DNA from 3 places in the Paraburkholderia sp. 32 genome. Region 3 is predicted to be linked to each of the others. Evidence: riboswitches for the same ligand, from Rfam matches in the RefSeq annotation. Region 3 holds a riboswitch; each other region holds the start of a gene.
The links. A riboswitch is a leader RNA that binds a small molecule or an ion and turns the genes downstream of it on or off. The one in region 3 is predicted to bind cobalamin.

Region 1 (3,270 bases), on a different contig from region 3:
GGCATCGAACCGAAGTCCGATGCCGTTCCAGATAAGGTCCCCGCCTTAGCCGCTAGGCCGGCATCCTGAACCGAGGGTTCAGAATTGGTCGCAGTTAGCAACACTTCGGGTACATCAGACTGAGTGACGCGCACACCCGTGCTACAAATTTCCGCAACCGTGCACATGGCATTGGTTCAAGGAATGTATGACCTTGGCGAACCAGGCAGGGAAGCTAAACCGATGAAGCTACAACCCAAACCGTTCAACACGTGACCGATTCGAAACCGGCCCACTACTGCTTACTGCAAGCTGTACTGCTCGATCACAGTACCTAGCTGTTCGTTCATTTGCTGCATTGTACGCCGGATTTCTTCAGCGGGAAATGCTTCTCCGTGTCGCACGCTGCTTTGCAGCTTAAGCAGTTCCGATGCCAGCGACAGCGCAGCCATCACCGCGATGCGATCGGTGCCGCGCACGTTGCTGCCGCTGCGGATTTTCTTCATCTCGGCGTCGACGCGCGCGACCGCCTCGAGCAGCGCGCCTTCCGTTTCCGGCGAGCAGGCGAGACGATAGGGTACTTCGAGAATCGATACTTCGATCTGCTTGGTGGTCATGCGCTTTCTCCGTGTCGGCTCACGTCGCTTTCCGCTTCCTCGTGTCCGGGCTGGGCGGACTCGAGCAGATCGAGCTGGTTATCCGGTTCGCTGCTCGCGCGTGCGCGCGGCAATTTTTCGAGAATCGCATTCAGGCGCACCTGAGCGTCGTCGATCTTGGCGGACAGCGCGTCGCGTTCCGCCTGCAGTGCGTCGCGCTCTTCGCGCAATTGCGCGAGTTCCGCATGCGTGGCTTGCACTTCGGCACGCGTTTGCGCGAGCTGCTCTTCGAGCGCGAGCCGCGCTTCGTTGTGGCGCTGGCTGATCGCAATCAGCTTGCCGATGTTCTGGGAGAGTGATTCGAGTTCGGTGAGCATGTGCTGCGTCCTCTAAAGACATCGCATTTTAGCGCGGAATATTACAGGTTCCGACAATTGTCTCGTTTCGAGACGTAACAGCATCGCTACGTGCAGGTTCGTTGCATGTCGTGTCGTCGACCATAAGGTAAAAAACCGGTAATCCATCGGACAATAACCTGCATTCAACAGAACCGATTGCGCTCCGGTTGACCTTTCTTGACGCCCCGCGAGGCCGCTCGTAAACTTCCCGCACTCTGGTGCCCGCGCGCGCTTCTCGGCGCGCGCAGTTAAACGGGAAGCAGGACGCGCGCGGTGCCAAAACCGGATGCGCGAACCTGCGCTGCCCCCGCAACGGTAAGCGACCGCATGTGATGTGCTCATGCAGGTCGGTCCTGGTCGCAAGGTTGGAAGTTCAACGTGCGAGTGTGCCACTGCGCGTCACGCGTGGGAAGGCGGATCGATGTGTCGTAGCCCGGATACCGGCCAGAAAAGAGGGACGTCCCCCCGCGAAAACGCTAAACAAGGGGGCGCCTCGTGACGCGTCGGCCTGCGGGGAAGCAGGCCGCGCACGCTATCCACAGGAATGTCATCCCATGCTGTCCCCCATCGCCCGCGCAACGCTGCTCGCGTTCGCGAGCCTGCCGCTCGTCGTGCATGCGCAAAGCGCCGAGCCCGCGTCCGCGTCTGCGACGCCGTATTCGTCTTCATCGTCCGCCACGGATGCTACCGCCGCAAACGCTGCAATCGCTGCCAATGCCGCCTCCACCGATGCGTCGGGCAACGTGCTGTCGCCGATCGTCGTGACCGCGCAACGCGGACCGCAAGCGTTGCGCGATGCGATCCCGCAGACTACGCAGTTCGATCAGCAGGACATCGCCGACACGACCGCGACCGATCTGCCCGGCCTGCTGCAACTCGCGCCAGGCGCGCAAATCTCGCGCACGGGTGGCCCCGGTTCGACCACGAGCCTCTTTCTGCGCGGCGCATCGTCGACGCAATCGCTGCTGCTGATCGACGGCGTGCGCGTCGATTCGGTGAGTCTCGGCTCAGCTCAACTCGCACAGATTCCGCTCGATCAGGTCGATCACGTCGAAGTGGTGAACGGCAACGTGTCGGCGTTGTATGGCTCGGGCGCGATCGGCGGCGTCGTGCAGGTGTTCACGAAAGACGGCGGCGATCATCCGCCGCGTTTCAATTTTTCGGTCGGCTACGGCAGCTATCGCACGCAGACGCAAACGGCCGGCGTGAACGGCGCGCTCGATCAGGACGGCCGCACGACTTTCAATATTTCGCTCGCGCGCACGAAGGACGACGGCTTTTCGTCGCTCAATCCGCTCGAGGCGCCGAACGCGAATCCGAACGCAAACGGCAATCTGAACGAGAGCATCAGCGCGTCGCTGCGTCACAAGTTCACCGACAGGTGGGACGCGGGCGTCAGCTATTTCCAGTCGAACAACGACAACAGCTACGACAATGCGTACGGCGAGCCCACCGATCTGAACAATCTCTATAGCAAGGTGCGTCAGGTGTCGGTATTCGCGAACGGCAAGCTGACCGACTGGTGGACCACCCACGTCACGCTCGCCGAGGGCGACGACCGCAGCGTGTCGAACACCAATGGCATCTACAACGGCCGCTTCGATACCGACAATCGCCAGTACACGTGGCAGAACGATTTCGCGCTCGCCGCGCACCAGAAGCTGCAATTCGGCTACGAGCATCTCGACCAGACGCTCGACTCCGACACGTTCGCCGCGCCCGACCGTCACGTCGATTCGGTCTTCGCGGGCTACAGCGCGCGCTTCGGCCGCAACCAGATTCAGGCCAACGTGCGACGCGACCAGTACTCCGATTTCGGTGGAGCGAACAGTTACTATCTCGGCTACGGATTCGACATCACGTCGCGCTGGAAGGTAACCGCAAGCTATTCGGATGCGTTCCGCGCGCCGAGCTTCGACGATCTGTACTATCCGATCAGCGGCAACCCGTCGATCCAGCCCGAGCGCAGTCATTCGGTCGAAGCCGGTTTGCAGTATGCGACCGATGCGCTCGGCGTGATGCGTCTGAACGCATTCCAGACGCGCTATACGAATCTGATCGACTACGTGCAGACGATCCCCGGCATCTACCTCGCGGAGAACGTCGGCCGTGCGAAGGTGCAGGGACTCGAGGGATCGTGGAGCGGTCATGTCGGCAAGACCGACGTGCGCGCAACGGTGACGCTGCAGAACCCGGTCGATCTCGACAACGGGACCGACCTCGTGCGGCGCGCGCGTCGGTTCGGGTCGTTCGCGGTGAATCGCAGTATCGGTGGATGGCGGGTTGGCGGCGAGTGG
Region 2 (3,270 bases), 580 kb from region 3:
CAATGCGCTTGCCGCCCGCATGCTGAAGAATGTGCCGCAGCAGCGTGGTTTTGCCGCTGCCGAGAAAGCCCGTGACGATCGTGACGGGGATCTTGCGCAATTGAGTTTGCATCGTGAGGTCCATCCCTTGGCGTTGATCGGTATGCCGGAAAGTCCGCGCGTGGGTCCGCGTCGGCTGGCGAATGGAGCGAATGAAGCACGCGCAGCAGTACCAGCGATCACCAGACACGGGGACGAACGACGGCATTGCCGCGACAACGGAAATACAGAAAGCGGAACTGAGGTCATGAACGCGCCGCCGCATCCCCGCGGCGGTCGTTCTGCTTCTTTGGGCCGGTATCCGGGCTGGCGAAAGCGCCGCTTCCCCTTCCCGGCCGAGTGGTTTCTCGTCCAGTGGTGAAATGTCCACGCGAGCTTGCGCGAGGACATCGAAGCCGGCACTGCGGTGCCCGGCTATCAAGCCGGAACCGCTTTTCGCTTACCGTTGCGGGGACAGCACAGGTTAGCCGCTCCAGAGCAGGTGGCTCCCTGTTTCCCGTTTAACTGCATGCGCACGAGCGCGCACGCGAGCACCCAAAGTGCGTGCGAGTGTAGGCCCGCGGCGTTGCGCAGTCAAGCAACGCACAGAGCCGGAAAGCGCCGCCGAGGCTTATCCGGCAAGGCGCCATGTGCTATCGTATGCGCGCGTTTGGTGCCCGCACATGCGCTCGCGTGTGCAGTTAAACGGGAAACAGGCAGCGCCTCGCGCGTTCAACCTGTGCTGTCCCCGCAACGGTAAGCGACCTGCGGCGCGCGATTCGATTCGCCTTCGATTCCGACGTGCCGCGCATGCGTTTTTTGATGCCACTGTCCCGCGAATCCACAAACCGGGACGGGAAGGCGAAGCGCATGAGGCCGCCAGCCCGGATACCGGCCAGACGCGGAGGCGGTGCCGCATTGCATCCGTGCATCACGTGGCGCCGCCGGCCGCCGGAATCCGCGGGGAACGGATGTGAAGGCGTAGCAGCGCGGCATCGCGCGTGCCCGGATTCGCAGTTGCGCATGACCTCTATATTCACCGCCGCGCGCGCTGTCGCACGCCGCTTCTCTTCTTCCATCACCGCATGGCGCGCGCCATGCACGCCGCGATGACGCGCGCCTGGCTGATCGGCGCCGGTCCCGGCGACGTCGAACTGATCACGCTGAAGGCCACCCGTGCGCTCGCGCAGGCCGATGTCGTGCTCGTCGACGATCTGGTGAATCCCGACGTGCTGCAGTTCGCGCGCACCGACGCGCAAGTCGTGTACGTCGGCAAGCGCGGCGGCCATCCGTCGACGCCGCAAGCCGACATCGTCGCGCAAATGCTCGGGCATCTGCGCGCGGGGCGCAGCGTCGCGCGGCTCAAGGGCGGCGATCCGTTCGTGTTCGGCCGCGGCGGCGAAGAGTTGCAGGCGCTACAGGCCGCGGGTATCGAAGTCGACGTGATCAACGGCATCACGGCCGGCATCGCGGCGCCCGCGGCGCTCGGTATCGCGGTCACGCATCGTGATCTCGCGCAGGGCGTCGTGTTCGTCACCGGCCACGGCGCCGGCAGTGGCGAACCGGACTGGGCCGCGCTCGCTGCGACGCGCATGACGCTGGTGATCTACATGGGCATGCGCCGGCTCGGCGAGATCGCCCGCGCATTGCTCGCGGCCGGCATGTCCGCCGACACGCCGTGCGCGGCGATCGAGTCGGCGACGCGGCCTGAGCATCGTCATGTGCTCGCGCCGCTTCGCGAGTTCGCCGAGGCGGTGGCGCGCGCGGGGCTCGGCTCGCCGGCGATCGTCGTGATCGGCGGTGTGGCGTCGCTCGCACTGGCGCGTGATGCGGCCAAACGCGACGCCGGCGTTGCTCACGAACTGGCAGCGAGCGCGACACGACACGGACTCGGACGCGCGATCAAAACGCTGAGCGTCGGCATCGGTTGCCGCTTGCACAGCGAAGCCGCTGAGATCGAAGCCGCCGTGCGCGCAGCGCTCGGATCGAATGCCTTCGAGCAGATCCGCGCGATCGCGACGATCGACACCAAAGCCAACGAAGCCGGTCTGCTCGAATTCTGCTCACGTCATCAACTGCCGCTGCAACTGTTCAGCCGCGAGCAGATCGCCGCGGTACCGGTCGCGTCGCCGTCGGCGGCGGCACACGCGCATCTCGGTGTCGATGGTGTGTGCGAGCCGTGCGCGCTGCTGGCGGCAACGGCGCCGGACTCCACCACAACCGCACAAAACGCCCGTCTAATCGTACGCAAGACCGCGCACGCCGGCATCACGGTGGCGATCGCAGCGGCGAACAACGCTGCCCTTAGCGACGCGCCCCCATCCCATCCCGCCTCTCAAAACCAGGACCCTCGATGAAAACCGATCCGGAATCGCATCAACGCATGACCGAACGCCGCCGCGAAGGCCACGAAAAGAAGCAGGCCGGCGCGACCGTCGAAAAAGGCCTGCTGATCGTCAACACCGGCACCGGCAAGGGCAAGAGCACGGCCGCGTTCGGCATGGCCGTGCGGGTGCTCGGCCACGGCATGCGGCTCGGCGTCGTGCAGTTCATCAAGGGCGCGCTGCATACGTCGGAGCGCGATTTCCTCGGCGCGATCGCGCAATGCGATTTCGTCACGATGGGCGACGGCTACACGTGGAACACGCAGAACCGCGAGGCCGACATGGCGACCGCGCGCAAAGGCTGGAACGAAGCGCGGCGGATGATCGAAAGCGGCGACTACCAGATGGTGATCCTCGACGAGCTGAACACCGTGCTGAAGTACGAATACCTGCCGCTCGACGAAGTGCTCGCGGTGATCAACGCGCGTGCGCCGATGTTGCACGTCGTCGTGACCGGACGCCATGCGCCGGACGCGCTGATCGAAGCTGCCGACCTCGTCACCGAAATGCGCGCGATCAAGCATCCGTATCGCGAGCAAGGTGTGAAGGCGCAGCGCGGCGTGGAGTTCTGAGCGATGTCGACGTCCCCCAACGGGGCTTCGTCCGGGGCGCCCCCCCAGGGGACTTCCTTCGGGGCGTGCCCCGCGCTGTTCATCAGCGCGCCCGCGTCGGGACAAGGCAAAACCACGATCACCGCCGGTCTCGCGCGCTATCACCGGCGGCTCGGACGTCGCGTGCGCGTGTTCAAGACCGGGCCGGATTTTCTCGATCCGATGATCCTCGCGCGCGCGAGCGGCGCGCCGGTGCTGTCGCTCGATCTGTGGATGGTCGGCGAAAGCGCATGCCGCAACCTGCTCGCGCGGGCGGC
Region 3 (3,270 bases):
CGCCGTATGGTGAATTGCTTGTATCGACAAACGAGATCACATTGAAGTCCGCGCCGACGACCAGCCGGTTCTGATGGCCCCATGCATGCCCGTCGATCGTCGCGTCGAGCTGGTCACCGATCTGCCGCTGATGATGGAGGATCTCGATGTAATCACTGCGCAACACATCGCCATCCGGCTGCAGGGCGTAGCTCTCGCTATCGTGCCAGTGGCGGTTGGTCAGCAAATAATAGAGCTGGTTGCGCACCGTGATGCCAGGCATGGCGTGCCACTTCGCGTTCAGCCGCGTCCACTGGTCGTAATAGGAGATCGCGGAATCGGCGACGTTGTAGTTCTGGTACCGGAACGCCGGATTGAGCGCACCGTCGAGCACCGGAATGCCGAAATAGCGCGCGGGCTTCTGGCGCCCGTAGTCGTAGTCGAGTGTGAATGACAAGGTCGGATCGACGTCGAGGCGCAATGCGCCGCCGAGCGCCGTGGTATGCGAATCGCCGCGCGGTACCCAGCCGTTCGAGCGGTCATCGCTCACGTAAAAGCGGTATGACAGCATGGGCCCGAGCGCGCCCGTCGTATCGAGCGCCACGCGCTTCTCGCCATAGGCGCCCGCGCCGAGCTGGACCGTGGTCGCGTAGTCGCGCTGCGGCGCCTTCGGCACGACGTTGATCACGCCGCCGATGCCACCCTCGCCATAGAGCACCGACGCCGGACCGCGCAGCACCTCGATCCGGTCGACCGACCACGTATCGAACGGAAAGGTCACCGTGCCTGCGCCAGGATACATGCGCGTGCCGTCATAGAGCGTCGTGATCGACTCCGGCCCGCTGAAGCCGCGCACCGAGACCGACGTGCCGCCATTGCCGGGTGCCGCGTCGGTGGCAAAGCCGGCCGCACGCGTAATGGCCTCGTTGACCGTGGTGTCGCCGCGCACCTGAATCTGCTCACCGGTGAGCGTCTCGACGCTCGCCGGCGTATCGAGGCTCGACAGTCCAAGCCGGCTGCCGGTACGGATCGGCGTGCTCAGGTCCGGTGTATCCGTATGGCCCGATGCCTGGACCTTAACAGCCGGCAGCGTCTGTGCCGGCTCCTGCGCAGATTGCTTGCTCTCTGCGGCCGGGCCGCTGCCGTCATCAGCAAACGCGGACGACGCGCCGATCAGCCACGCGCAGCCGAGCATCCCCGCTGTGAGCTGACGTCTGCGGCGTCGCTGCGCTCGCGACGGCGAAAGGATCGAGGTTTTCTTCATTGTCCTGCTCTCTTTTCTTTTTTCTCTGGCGCTACCGTATGCGGTGCGCCTGTTTTTTATGCGCTCGACACACGTGCCGATCCACCATGTCATCGACGCAGTGAAACGCCGCACGATTGCCGGAAACACGAACCAGGCATGCCGTGCTGACCGGCGACACTTACCGGGTCAACACAGACGACGGGAGAAAAAGAGGAAGCAACGGGCAGCCGATGCCCGGTGGACACTGAGGATGCAGGTCATGACGGTTCTCCTGGGGTTTCGCGCCCCATGACAGGTGAAGGAAGACAAGGCCCAGGTCTGACTCCCGGTTTCAGGAAACCGGTCACAGTGGCGCGACCGCGCTGGATTTGCACCAGCTTCTGGGTCATCGCGCCAGCGGTCGGATCGCCCGCGATTCCGGCAGAACGATACCTAACCCGCATCGTAAACGCAACATAGTTGCGATAGTTAGAAAGGGGAACGCTATACTTGAGTCTGCTTCACCGCATACATTCCTGCATTCATGCCCCGCCTGATCCAGATCCGACGCAGTCCCATCCATGGCAAGGGTGTCTTTGCCGTTGCCGACATTCCGCGCGGCATGCGCATCATCGAATACAGGGGGGCGCGCATTACCCACGCGGCAGCACGACGCCAGCATCCCGTCAACGCTGAAGACCCGTTTCACACCTTTCTGTTTGCGCTGGGTGACGGACGCTACTGCATTGATGCGGGCACCGGCGGGAACGCCGCCCGCTGGATCAATCATCGTTGCGCACCGAACTGCGAGGCGGTTGAAGACTACGACCGCCAGGGGATCCTGCGCGTGTACCTCCATGCGAAACGCCTGATCCACGCAGGCGAGGAACTGAGCTTCGACTACAGCCTTCAGTTCGATCATCCCGCCACTGACGAAGACCGTCGCAACTACCTGTGCCGCTGCCGCTCATGGAACTGCCGCCGTACGATGCTGGCGACGGTTGAGGTGGACGGCATCGCCACCCCCCGGAAACTTTGTCGATGAACAGGAGCGCAAACCGGGACCCTACACGAGCGCAGGTCATCACGTCGTACGTCGATACGTTCGCCGCACTGCTGGGCGAGCCGATACCCCTTCCGGACATCTCACAGAGCACAGCGACGCCGAGAAGCGTGGACCGCACGCGGCCGCTTGCGCTGATCGTTTCACCCCACCCCGATGATGAATGCCTGACCGGCGGACTTGCGCTCAGACTGCAGCAGGAAGCAGGCTTTGAGGTACTGAACATCGTCGCTACGCTAGGCAGTAACCCGGGCCGCCGCAGTGAACGATGGAACGAGCTGTGCCATGCCTGTACCCGGCTTGATTTTGCGCTGCTGGATCCAGCCTTCGACGGTCGCCAGCCGGTCACGCCGGCGCGACGCCGCGCCGACCCGGCAGGCTGGGCCCGTGACGTCGACCGCCTCGCTGCGCTGTTCGACGACTATCGGCCGCGCATCGTCTTCTGCCCGCACGAGCGTGATGGCTCTGCGACGCACATCGGTGTCCACTGGCTCGTATGTGACGCCCTGCAGCACCATACCCACGCCGTCTGGCTTGCGCAGAACAGAATTCTGGGGTACCCTGGAGCAGCCCAACACGCTCGTCGAACTCGACAGCTCAAGCGTCGTGACCATGATCGAGGCGCTGACCTTCCACCGTGGTGAAATTGCCCGCAACCCCTATCACCTGCGCCTGATGTCATGGCTCGCGGACAGCGTGCGACGCGGTGGCGAGGCTGTGTTCGGTGCCGGAATGCAACCGCCGTCCTTCGCCTTCGGCGCGTTGTACCGGCTCGAGCGCTGGGCAGGCGGCCGGCAGACGGCAGTCGGGCGTCCGATGGCCATCGCTGCGAAGGATGGCCTGCAACCGCTGTTCGACCAGGGCATGCCGCCAGGTCCATGACGACGACCATACGACACGCGTGGCCTTGCCCGCGCAGGACGATGTATCATTCCATTATTGGACAGTTGCATCCACGGTCATCCATGCCTACCCGCCACTCTCCGCGCAAACATCCACCACA

Region 1: linked by a shared signal. The riboswitch ahead of OKW26_RS37685 (TonB-dependent receptor domain-containing protein) and the one ahead of OKW26_RS09990 (TonB-dependent receptor) in region 3 are both predicted to bind cobalamin.
Region 2: linked by a shared signal. The riboswitch ahead of cobA (uroporphyrinogen-III C-methyltransferase) and the one ahead of OKW26_RS09990 (TonB-dependent receptor) in region 3 are both predicted to bind cobalamin.

What each region holds. Positions count from the first base shown of each region.
Region 1 covers NZ_JBNDKD010000003.1:3,206,621-3,209,890, forward strand. The annotation lists RNA gene ssrS (6S RNA) at 34-215, opposite strand; gene OKW26_RS37675 (cell division protein ZapA) at 282-596, opposite strand; gene OKW26_RS37680 (ATPase) at 593-952, opposite strand; cobalamin riboswitch at 1,173-1,436, shown strand; gene OKW26_RS37685 (TonB-dependent receptor domain-containing protein) at 1,528-3,270, shown strand, end outside.
Region 2 covers NZ_JBNDKD010000001.1:2,711,313-2,714,582, forward strand. The annotation lists gene cobW (cobalamin biosynthesis protein CobW) at 1-112, opposite strand, end outside; cobalamin riboswitch at 315-592, opposite strand; cobalamin riboswitch at 673-932, shown strand; partial or broken gene cobA (uroporphyrinogen-III C-methyltransferase) at 1,128-1,865, shown strand; gene OKW26_RS12570 (cobalamin biosynthesis protein) at 1,941-2,375, shown strand; gene cobO (cob(I)yrinic acid a,c-diamide adenosyltransferase) at 2,372-2,974, shown strand; gene OKW26_RS12580 (cobyrinate a,c-diamide synthase) at 2,978-3,270, shown strand, end outside.
Region 3 covers NZ_JBNDKD010000001.1:2,136,286-2,139,555, reverse strand. The annotation lists gene OKW26_RS09990 (TonB-dependent receptor) at 1-1,243, opposite strand, end outside; cobalamin riboswitch at 1,518-1,676, opposite strand; gene OKW26_RS09985 (SET domain-containing protein) at 1,749-2,249, shown strand; gene OKW26_RS09980 (PIG-L deacetylase family protein) at 2,246-2,911, shown strand; gene OKW26_RS09975 (hypothetical protein) at 2,880-3,149, shown strand; gene OKW26_RS09970 (Fur family transcriptional regulator) at 3,191-3,270, shown strand, end outside.